One region of the Lysinibacillus sp. RS11 genome, then DNA from elsewhere that is predicted to be linked to it. Evidence: riboswitches for the same ligand, from Rfam matches in the RefSeq annotation. Region 1 holds a riboswitch; the other holds the start of a gene.
What was found. A riboswitch is a leader RNA that binds a small molecule or an ion and turns the genes downstream of it on or off. The one in region 1 is predicted to bind cyclic di-AMP.

Region 1 (6,200 bases):
TTATTCTGCATTAACTGCGGGTAAAAGTACGATTGGTTAGGGGCAACAGGATGTTGATCACACAAGCGTTTTCACAGGATGTGAAGGTTTTAGGTTTTAGCTTGTGTTCCTCTATCCAGTAGGGATAAAGAAACCCCCACTGATTACAGTTTCACTTTATGTAGTTAAAGTATGCATGGAACCAAGACTATCAGAAATTTTAAGTTAAGAAATTTTGTTGAGAGTATGCCTGTTGTTCCCTAAATGAGTAGTTTCGTTTTGGAGGTAGAAGCATATGTTTTATTCTCATCATTTTCTAATTAGACTTTCACCCCTTGTATCGTTTACGATGAGAAGAAAATGATGGGGAATGATTCGGCATGACCAAGCGAATTTTAATAATAGAGGATGAAGAGAATATTGCAAGGGTCCTACAGTTAGAGCTTCAATTTGAGGGTTATCAGGCTGACACAGTACATACAGGCACAGATGGTTTGCTTAAATACCGTGAGCAGCAATGGGATTTAATCTTATTGGATGTTATGCTCCCTGAGATGAGCGGGATTGATGTGCTAAAGCGTATTCGTGCAACAGAATCACAGACGCCAGTAATTATGCTGACCGCAAAGAGTGAGGTTGAAGATAAGGTAAAGGGTCTGGATCTTGGAGCGAATGATTATGTAACAAAGCCGTTTGATATTGAAGAATTACTTGCTCGCATTCGAAATGCTTTAAGATTTTCTCAAAGAAGTAACCACCAACAAGTTCAACCGGCATTTGAGCAATTATCCATTAATGAGCAAACACGAGAGGTTGTTTATTATGGGGAAGGGGTTCAATTGACACCTCGTGAATATGATCTTCTCTTATATTTATTGAAACACCCAAAGCAGGTACTATCGCGTGAGCAAATTTTAGAGGCTGTATGGGGGTATGACTATTATGGGGATACGAACGTTGTGGATGTTTATATTCGTTATGTTCGACAAAAACTTGAAGCTGCTAATGATACACCCATTATCCAAACGGTGCGTGGTGTTGGCTATGTGCTGAAGGAGCACAAACATGAGACTTAAAACAAAAATTCATTTGCTAACGACTTTATTAATGCTTGTTATGTTAGTAGCAACGAATAGTGGAATTTATTTTTTGTATGAAAAGTTTTCTTATAGTACCGAATATAAACAGCTCCAAGCACGAGCAAATGAGCTAAGTTCTACATTGAGTCAGTTAAATGAACAAACTAACTTACAGCAAGTTTTAAGAGCTTATATGCCAACAGATGGAGCAGTGTATATTTATGATGAACAGCACGTAATCATGAAGGTTCAGGCTACACTAGAGATGCCTGATGTCCCATACATTAGCTTCACTATGCCAGCTATTTGGATAGACGGAACAGTTGTGCAAATAAAATTAAAGCAGTCAGTGGAGGAAGTGGCAAGCACATTAGGTTTGCTGAAAGCGATATTGGTGGTTGTTTCAATTGTTGCAACAATTCCTATATTTTTAGCGAGTTTAGCACTTGGTCGCCTTATTCTATTGCCACTTGAACGCTTAAATAAAACGATGTTAAAAAGTACAACTACTGGAAAGTACGAAAAAATTGATATTCCCGACAAAGGCCGGGATGAGTTAACAAATATAAATCGTACTTTTAACATAATGATGGAGAAGCTTGAACAGCATTACCAAAAGCAACAGCAATTTGTGTCAAATGCTTCCCATGAATTAAAAACGCCTATTACTGTGATTGAAAGCTATGCAAAATTACTATTGCGCAGAGGCTTTGACAATAAGGAGGTAGCGCAGGAATCGCTACAAGCCATTGTGAATGAATCATCGCGCATGCATGAAATGGTGTTGCAATTGCTGGAGTTAGCCAAAAACAAGGAGCATCTTGACGTACATTTTGTTCAGTTAGAGCTTGCTCCATTCTTAAATAAGGTGGCCACGCAAATGCAACAGGCTTATCATCGCGGATTCATCGTCGATGCTGAAATGCCAAACTATATTTATAGCGATGAAAAAATGTTGAAACAGTTGCTCTTTATTTTACTTGATAATGCTCGAAAATATAGTGAGAGAGAAGTCCACATACATACTACAGACATTTCTGAGTATGTTCTCATTACTATTCAAGATTTTGGGGTTGGGATTCCAGCTGAGCATATTCCCCATTTATTTGAGCGTTTTTATCGTGTGGCGGAGGACCGCAACCGTAAAACTGGAGGCTCAGGCTTAGGGCTCGCTATTGCCCATGAACTTGCAGGGCAGCTTGGTATTACGATTGATGTTGAAAGTACAATTGGCGAGGGCTCAAGCTTTACCCTACGTGTACCAAAGGGGGAGCAACAATGAAAAAATGGCTATTGATAATTGGTGCCATCATCCTTCTCTGTAGTGGAACGCTATGGTTTGTTCAGTATCGCTTCTTTCATGTTGAGCCTCTTAGTAAAGAACAGGCAATTCATCATATTGAAAAAATCTACAACGGTCATGTAACAAAGGCTAAAAATCAAGGAAATGAGTATGAAATGCTATTTACACGAGATGGTGCAACTTATATGGTGATGCTAGATGCAACTACACAGCAAATTACAAATTTAAAATTGAAGGAAGTGGAAAGTAAATTACCGTTAACAGAAGAGCAAATACGACATATGGTTGAGAAGGATTATGGGGATATTAAGAGTGTCGTGTTAGTAGATAACATTTACACTGTACGTGTTGAAAAAGAGGATCAACAAAGGGATCTCACACTCGATGCCTATACAGGTGATGTCTTGTCTAAAAAAAATGTTCAGCCAGTTGGTCAACCAGAAATTGTCAATGTTATTTCTAAAGAACAGGCAATGAAGATTGCTCTCCAACAACTAAATGGTGAGGTAGATTCCATTGATTATAAGGAAACAGAGGATGGTGGCTATTATTTAGTTGAAATTGAAACTAAGAATGAAGAAGCTGTTTTCCAAATACATGCAATCTCTGGGAAGGTGATGTCCGTCACATGGGATGAAGATCATTAAGTAATTCTAATGAAATTCTAATGTTTCTCTTATTGTTCTATCATCTTCGCTTGATAAGCTAAGAATAGATAAAGTACAACCCCGCTTAACTTTTTGGTTACCTCAGCTGCTTGACTTGAGGGGCGTTCAGCCAGATGTATGCGGGATAAAACAAAGGAGAGATGAACAGATGAAGATGAAAAAAATCATTTTAATCCCAGCGTTAGTCGGTGTACTTGGCGTTGGAGCTGTTATTGGATCAACAACTTTATTAACAGGTAATGCCCAAGAAAAAAAGGTATTATCAATGCAGGAAATTGAGAAAAAAGCACTAAAAGTTGTCAACGGTACCGTAACTGATATTGAGTTTGAGCAGAATCAATACCGCTCAGTTTATGAGGTAGAGGTGTACACGGATACTGAAGAGCATGACTTAAAATTTGATGCCTATACAGGTGAGCTATTAAAGCAAAAGAAGGAACGTCGAGATCAAGATGATACGTATGACAAGATGACTGCTTCCACTACAACAACTAAAATCACAAAAGAGCAGGCTATTGAAAAGGCCTTAACAAAGGCAAAGGGTACAGTGACTAAAATTAAACTTGATGATGGGATTTACGAAATCGAAATCAGAAACGGACAGCAAGAATACGAAGTTGATGTTGATTCATCTACAGGTGAAATTATAGGCTTTGAACAAGATATTGAGGACTAATGTGCATAAGCTATCTTAAAAGTGGGACAATACTTTTAAGATAGCTTTTTTAGTTCTGTGAGTAATTACATACTACCTGAGAGAATATCTATGCTTTTCACTTATAATAATAAAAAATTTTCTTCTTTACTTTTTTTTAATACGAGCGTAATATGACATCATTATAAAGGTTTCAAATTTCTAAATCGCTGAAGCAACTGAACGCGGGGGACCCAGTTTTTACGGATTGTTTAACAATAATCCTTGGGGTGAATCTCTTCATTTTTTGAAGGGTAGGGCTACTCAGGCCCGAATCCGACAGCTAACCTCGTAAGCGTTAAGAGCAGAAAAGTTGGAGCTTGGCAGACGAATGAGCGTCTACAAGTCGTATTTAGTGATGACTTGTGGACGTTTTTTTATCTTCATTCAAAAACGAAAATAAGCCCCAGTGGACTACACAGATACCGATTATGCGAAGGTGTAATCGATTTAGAAATGCGAAACACATCCCATGAAACTAGAAGGTGTTGTATATGAAATCCTCATTAAAACGTTATGTTATCGGAAAACCGTTGAGATCCGATACATTGGGGGAGCAAAAGCTTAATAAAAGAAAGGCACTTGCCATACTGTCGTCAGATGCTTTGTCATCAGTAGCGTATGGACCTGAGCAAATTTTAATTGTGCTCATGACAGTAAGTACTGTTGCCTTTTGGTATTCTCTACCGATTGCTGCTGGGGTAGTTGTGTTACTGGCAGCACTTATTTTTTCGTATCGTCAAGTTATTTTTGCGTATCCACATGGTGGTGGAGCATACGTAGTTTCTCGGGAGAATTTAGGTGTCAATGCCGGTCTCGTCGCGGGTGGTTCATTACTTGTCGATTACATTCTAACCGTTGCGGTAAGTGTATCGGCCGGGACAGATGCGATTACTTCGGCATTTCCAAGTCTGCATCCTTATAACGTGTTTATCGCTGTGTTTTTTGTTATATGTTTAACGCTTTTAAATCTACGTGGTGTTACAGAATCTGCATCCATATTAGCGTATCCAGTATATTTGTTTGTAGCTGTCATGCTGATATTAATTGGAGTGGGGATTTATAATGTAGCAACAGGGCAAGTTCCAGCAGAGTTGAGTCCAAAGGTTGGTACACCCGTTGCAGGAATTAGTCTTTTTATATTATTAAAGGCATTTGCATCAGGAAGCTCAGCTTTGACTGGTGTAGAAGCTATTTCAAATGCTATTCCTAATTTTAAAGATCCAGGACCAAAAAATGCGTCTAAAACGTTACTTGCGATGGGCGGTATTTTAGCGGTACTATTTATCGGTATTGTGAGTCTAGCTTATTTTTATGGAATTGCTCCAAATGCAGAAGAAACAGTTGTTTCGCAAATTGCGGAGGCAAGTGTAGGACGCAATTTCTTTTACTATATAGTGCAGGGTACAACAGCAATGATTTTAGTACTCGCTGCAAATACAGGTTATTCAGCCTTTCCTTTACTAGCAGTCAATTTATCGAAAGACCGTTTTATCCCAAGAATGTTCCAAATCCGTGGGGATCGTCTCGGTTATTCAAATGGAATCTTGATGCTTGGTTTAGCTGCCATTGTCTTAATCATTTTATTTGATGGGGCAACAGAACATTTAATTCCACTTTATGCAGTTGGTGTTTTTATTCCGTTTACGTTAGCGCAGGCCGGAATGATGCGGAAATGGTGGCGTGAAAAGCCAAAAGGTTGGGTTGCAAAATTTGCAATAAATACGATTGGAGCGGTTATTTCCTTTATTGTTGCCATGATGTTTTTTGTGACGAAATTACCTCAAGTATGGCCAGTATTTATCTTTTTACCAATAATTATTTTGACGTTTCATCGAATTAAACACCATTATCAAGCAGTTGGTGAGCAGTTAAGATTAAATAATGAGGAGCTACCTATTATTGAGGGGAATGTTTTCATAGTCCCTGTCGCTGGTATTACGAAAGTAGTTGAAAACACTTTGCATTACGCACATTCATTAAAGGTCGACAAAATTATTGCCTTTTACGTAGCCTTCGATCAAGATGACGCAAAAGCTTTTGAAGAGAAATGGAAAGCTTGGCAGCCAGATGTACGGCTTGTAACATACTATTCACCATATCGAAGTATTACACAGCCGTTGATGAAATTTATTAATAAGGTTGAACATCAATGTGCGAAAACAGGACATCAAGTAACAGTTGTTATCCCACAATTTATACCAAAAAAAGGATGGCATCATATGTTACATAATCAATCAAGTCTATTAATTCGCGCTACGCTGTTATTTAACAAAAATGTCGTCATTATGACAGTGCCTTTCCATTTAATAAAATAATGACTAGCCTGCTGGAAAATTGTCTGATATAATCAGTACGTTGGTTGTAAAACACGAACATTTACAATTGAAATTAATTAAAATTCCAGCAAATTCCGAAAAATCAATCTTTATTTAGTGAGTCATTTAGCACATTGCCGAATGAAGTACTGATTTAAA
Region 2 (6,200 bases), 1.9 Mb from region 1:
TGTCGGTTTTGCTCCTCCTCTTTTCTCAACTATTATAAGTAATGAGTATTGCGACAACAGAGGGGCTGCACTTGGACTTTTTAATTTTATCCGTTATTCAGGAATGGCTATAGGCTCAATAATTGCTGGACTCTACAAAGTGATGTCAGTATCTCTTTTATTTATAATTTTAGGGATTCTACTATATCTTATTGCAATAGTACAATATCGGATATTAAATAAAGCAGCAGCTCAAGCTTAAGGCTACCATTTAGGTGGCTTTTTAACCTTGATTCCAGATTCATCATCCAATTCATTGCGTATGCTACTTTGTACATGTGACTTTTCGTTATTTTGATTAGTGCTCATCTGGCTCATCACCAAAAGTTGTGGATGACATTTGTTAAAACATATACTATATAAATAAGTTGATTGGAGTGGAGGCTGGGTGACTCCTTGGGGATCAGCGGTAGAGGAACGAAGGCTAAGAGCATCACGTCCTGTGATAACGCCTTCGTAACCTACATCGTGTAGGCCCGAGACCCTAGAGCGAGCAACGCGAGTGAAGCGGCTCATCGGACGCCCCCAGGAAGCTCTGCTCTGCGCGAAAGCGAAGCGTCAGCGGCAAATGTTTTATCTGTGCGAAAGCGAAGCGACAGCAACAAATGTTTTATCTGCGCGAAAGCGAAGCGTCAGCGGCAAAGCGCCCAGTCGGAATGGAAATCAACCACATGTTTTGGTGATGAACCGCTCATCTGGTGAAGTATCCTTTAATTTCCACCAGAATAAAACCTTGAACTGCCTCATATACTCCACTGATGCAATTGATTGCGGAAGGGAGGATACAATGTTTACACAATTTAAGTATTGGAAGCCTTATATTAGCCCATTCGATCCTTGTAAGCCTATTAAAGTGAAAAGCTATTCTACACCACCTCAGCTGTATATGGGTTTTCAACCACCTGGGCTACCTCAATACCCAACCCCTAAAGAAGCTCTTAAATCAGGAACGCTTTGGCCCCAACTATTTAGCCCTTATCCAGATCCTCAAAAAGGAGGGATGAAGCATGAGTAAAGAAATGCCACCCGAATTTTATAAGCTCCTGGAGGAATTACAAGCAATAGATTTTGTAATAGTGGAATTAAATCTTTATTTAGATACGCATCCTCACGATTATGATGCCATTCAACAATTTAATGAAAACACAGAAAAAAGTATGAAACTTAAGGTTGAGTTCGAGCAAAAATTTGGACCGCTGATGAATTTTGGCAGAAGTTATTCGCAGTATCCTTTTACTTGGATTGATACACCATGGCCATGGCAAGTCTAACTTCTTTTTTGTAACGAAAGTGAAACGGCAGATGCAGAAGTCCACCACCCCTAAAGGTGTTGAAATGAATGCGGGGGTGGGTTACTTTCATCAGATGCCTAAACATCCGCTGAAATAAAGGAACTCAGGCTAAGAACTTCACATCCTGTGAAAACGCCTGAGTGACCAACGTTATGTTGTTGTTGTTGTTGTTGTTGTTGTTGTTGCCGCTACGCTTTTGCACAGACGAAACCCTTGTGCTGCCGCTACGTTAGCACTGCGCTTTCGCACAAAAAATATCTGTTGGTCTAAAGTCTCCGGTATATGTCACGGAATTCGGACGCAATTATGCAGAGGCATAATTGATTATGAGTAACTAGGAGGAATTATTTTTGTGGTATTATGAAAAGAAGCTCCAATATCCTGTAAAGGTGAGTACATGTAATCCGACGCTAGCAAAGTATTTAATTGAGCAATATGGTGGTGCAGATGGAGAATTAGCAGCAGCACTTCGGTATATGAATCAGCGCTATACTATTCCTGATAAAGTGGTGGGGTTGTTAACCGATATAGCGACCGAGGAATTTTCCCACTTAGAAATGATTGCAACAATGATTTATAAACTCACTAAGGATGCTACTCCTGAGATGCTAAAAGAAGCGGGCCTTGGCGAGCACTATGCCAATCATGATCGAGCATTGTTTTATCAAAATGCGGCTGGATCACCGTTTACTGCAACATATATTCAGGCTAAAGGGGATCCGATTGCTGATTTATATGAGGATATTGCAGCTGAAGAAAAAGCACGTGCCACATATCAATGGATTATTGATTTATCAGATGACACGGATTTAAATGATAGCTTGAAATTTTTACGTGAACGAGAAGTTGTCCATTCTCAACGTTTCAGAGAAGCTGTAGAGATTTTAAAAGATGATAGAGATCGAAAGAAATTCTTTTAAAGCAAATAAGAAAAAGAAATAGGGTATATCAAAAGAAAACTCCTTTTGATATACCCTATTTGATTGCTTATTCGATATTTGCGAATAAAGCAAGATCCTTCCGGTGACCAATCATTACTAATAAATCTTCTTTTTCAATAATCTGCTCAGGTGAGGGAGAAATGATAATGTCTCCTTCTCGAACAATGGCAATGACACTTACATTATATTTCGCGCGAAGGTCTAAATCTCGCATATTTTGTCCAGCCATCTTTGAAGGAATCATAATTTCTTCTATACTGTATTCTTTTGATAATTCAATATAGTTTAGCATATTGGGTGAGAGAAGCTGATTGGCAACTCGCTCTCCCATATCTCTTTCAGGATAGATAATCCAGTCAGCTCCTACTTTATCTAAAACTTGCCCGTGTCTTTTTCCAAGAGCCTTTGCAATCACTTTTTTGATGCCAAGTTCTTTTAATAACGATACGGTTAAAATGCTCGATTGCATATCATTGCCTATTGCAACGATGACATAATCGAAATTGCCTATTCCTAAAGAGGTAAGAGCTTTTTCTTCTGTCGTGTCAGCGACTACTGCATGTGTCACATATAGTTCGGCATCTTCGACTCTTTCCTCATTAATGTCGATTCCTAAAACTTCCTGCCCAGCTTCATGTAATCTGCGAGCTACACTTGTTCCAAATCTACCTAGGCCAATTACAGCATATTGTTTAATAGACATTGCACTCTACACTCCTTTATCGTGATTACCCAATCATAATATTTCCCTTAGGATGACGGAATGCCTCAGATTTCCGTCGTTTTGTTATGGCAAAAGCAATTGTTAATGGACCTAATCTACCTGCAAACATTGTCAATATGATGACGAGTCGGCCACCAGGTGATAGCTCTGGAGTTAGACCCATTGAAAGTCCAACTGTAGCAAACGCAGAGGTTGCCTCAAATAAATACATCATAAAACTATGTCCTTGCTCGGTAATACTTAAGACAAACGTGACGAGTATAACAATCATCATTCCGCACATTGTGACTGTTAAAGCTTTTAATATGGTTTCGTTAACTATTCTACGTCTAAAGAGGACAACATCTTCTTTCCCTCTAATTTGTGACCACATCGTGGCAACTAAAAGCGCGAAGGTTGTTATTTTTATTCCGCCAGCAGTGGAACCAGAACCTGCACCAATGAACATTAGTAAGATGATTAAAAATAGTGTGGATTGTGTTAAGTCTCCTATAGGAAGAGTATTAGAACCAGCAGTCCTTGGGGTAACAGCTTGGTATAATGAACCAAGAAATTTGCCCCATTCAGACAATGGTCCAATAGTTTTGCTATTTCCATATTCAAATAAGAAAATTAAAAACGTCGAGCCAACTGTTAAAATAAGCGTTGTGGTTAATACAATTTTTGAATGCACGGAAAGGCGTTTTGTTTCCCGATATTCATATAGTTCATTTATGACGATAAACCCTAAGCCCCCAATTGTAATAAGAGCGCAAATAGTTAAAACGATAAACGGGTCGTCTACATATTCGGTCAACCCATTAAAGCCCCCCATTAAATCAAATCCAGCATTATTAAAATTCGAGATGGAATGGAAAAAACCATAATATATAGCTTTACCTACAGGCATATCGAACGAAAAACGGATAGATAAAATTAAACCACCTATTATTTCAATTACTGCAGTAAAAAGTAATATCCGTCTAACCAATTTGACAAGACCAGCCATTGTAATATTATTGAAGGCCTCTTTTAATAAAAGTCTTTCTTTTAAGGAAATTTTTTTTCCTAATAGTAAAAATAATAATGTTGCAAACGTCATAAAGCCTAATCCACCAATTTGGATAAGAAATAAAATGACTAGTTCTCCAAATACTGAAAATGTATCGCCAGTATCCACAACAACCAAGCCAGTTACACACGTTGCAGAAGTCGCCGTAAATAATGCGTCTAAAAAAGAAAGTCCCTGACCATTCTCTGTCGAAATAGGAAGAGTTAACAAAAGTGTTCCAATCAGGATAATAGTTGCAAAGCCCAACACCAGTATTTTAGGAGGATTTAATTTATTTTTAACTGTTTTCATTTTAATCTCCTCAATGTTTGGATAAAGATTTTTAAAATCATTAAAAAAATTTACATAATAAAAAGACCAACTGTTTTGTATGTTTCAAGATTATAAAGGCTTAAAAAATAAACATACTCATAATAGTGGTCTAACATGACCCCCTTCGCTGGAGCCGACGAAGTTAGCTGACGGGTAGAATGGCGAAAGAGTTTCTCATTCCTTCTGCTCATGCAGAATTAACCCCAAAATACTGGTTCCTCCGTTCTCAAACATTATTGAGATTAGGCTGTTATGCAATTGAATGTGATTATTCTACGCCTATATTCTATTTTTTGTAAACCATAAATTTTTTTGAAATACATAATTATCCCTCATTAACGGGCACGAGAACGCCAAGGGCAAACAAGGTGGGGTCTATCTGCCCTAATAATCAGCGGGGATAAAGATACCTCCGAAGATGAAAAGATTCAATTTATTGTGGTCAAAAAATCAACCTGAAATTCCTCAAGAAATAAAATTAAAAATTCACCATATTAATTCTTACACTTTCTATTGACCATTTTTAGACAATACGTTATAATTCTTTAGTACACAGCAGAAGGTTATTTGCCTATTTGTGTACTGACGTGTGTTCGGAGGGAGGGAAAGAGAGATGTCAAAAACTGTCGTTCGCAAAAACGAATCGCTTGAAGATGCTCTTCGCCGCTTCAAACGTACTGTATCAAAAAGTGGTACAATTCAAGAAGTTAGAAAGCGCGAGTTCTACGAAAAACCTAGCGTTAAACGTAAAAAGAAATCAGAAGCTGCACGTAAACGTAAGTGGTAATTTAATTTCCCATTAAAAATCCCTACGTTCATAACACGCAATTGTATGATTCACTGAGCAGACAAAAATATACCTGAAATTAATCATTTTTTGGTTAATTTCGGGTATTTTACTTTGTGCTCAAATTTACGTACATATCGAAGAAGCCGAATGTGATCATTGCGATCCATTCGGCTTTTTATGTTACCGTTGATACATTGGTAACTATATCGACTAATAAAGTCCCACAGATGTAATAATCACTGTATAATAAAATTATTAGGATTTGTGAAACTTTTTACATGGTCAGTCGTATATACAGTAGAGAAGCATGTTAGAAGGGAGGGAAAAAGATGCGAAGACGGAGGTTCCTCAGCTATTTATTAGTTATTTGGATGACTTTTTTGTTAGCGTTTCCATTAACGTCGGCTTTTGCAAGTAGCAAGGTCTACCACATACCTATTCATAATGAAGTAGAACGAGGGCTTCACGCATTTTTAGAACGAGCTTTTAAAGAGGCGGAAGAAAACAGTGCAACAGCAATAATTCTAGACATTCATACGCCTGGAGGTTTCGTGAATGCAGCGGGTGAAATTGCTATGCTTATGGATGCAACGGACATACGTACGATTGCGTATATTAACAAAGACGCGCATTCTGCAGGTGCCTTTTTAGCCTTACATGCGGATGAAATCTATATGGTGCCAAATGGAACAATCGGTGCGGCTGCAGTAATCGACTCAGCAGGGAATATGGCAGATTTAAAGGCTCATAGTGCGTGGCTTGCTCAAATGGAGGCAGCTGCGGAATCGTCAAATCGCAATCCAAAATATGCACGAGCAATGGCTGATGCATCCATTAATTTACCACAATATCGGGCAGAAAAAGGGAGATTATTAACTTTATCTGCTTCAGAGGCAAAAGAAGTTGGTTATTCTGAAGAAACCGTTTCGAATTTCCAAGACCTTTTAGAAAAAACGCAATTAAAAGGTAGTGATGTCGTACAGATTGAACCTACTTTTTCAGAAAAAATTGCTCGTTTTATTACGAATCCAATAATAATACCAATACTGTT

Region 2: another riboswitch for cyclic di-AMP. It lies ahead of AB9L17_RS16730 (TrkH family potassium uptake protein); the one in region 1 lies ahead of AB9L17_RS01395 (APC family permease).

Annotation. Positions count from the first base shown of each region.
Region 1 is NZ_CP168124.1:250,967-257,166, forward strand. Features, by position in the region: gene AB9L17_RS01375 (response regulator transcription factor) at 360-1,055, shown strand; gene AB9L17_RS01380 (HAMP domain-containing sensor histidine kinase) at 1,045-2,340, shown strand; gene AB9L17_RS01385 (PepSY domain-containing protein) at 2,337-3,008, shown strand; gene AB9L17_RS01390 (PepSY domain-containing protein) at 3,178-3,705, shown strand; cyclic di-AMP (ydaO/yuaA leader) riboswitch at 3,882-4,035, shown strand; gene AB9L17_RS01395 (APC family permease) at 4,218-6,041, shown strand.
Region 2 is NZ_CP168124.1:3,228,879-3,235,078, reverse strand. Features, by position in the region: gene AB9L17_RS16755 (MFS transporter) at 1-241, shown strand, start outside; gene AB9L17_RS16750 (spore coat associated protein CotJA) at 827-1,054, shown strand; gene AB9L17_RS16745 (spore coat protein CotJB) at 1,047-1,310, shown strand; gene AB9L17_RS16740 (manganese catalase family protein) at 1,682-2,251, shown strand; gene AB9L17_RS16735 (potassium channel family protein) at 2,319-2,975, opposite strand; gene AB9L17_RS16730 (TrkH family potassium uptake protein) at 3,001-4,338, opposite strand; cyclic di-AMP (ydaO/yuaA leader) riboswitch at 4,476-4,618, opposite strand; gene rpsU (30S ribosomal protein S21) at 4,973-5,146, shown strand; gene AB9L17_RS16720 (NfeD family protein) at 5,479-6,200, shown strand, end outside.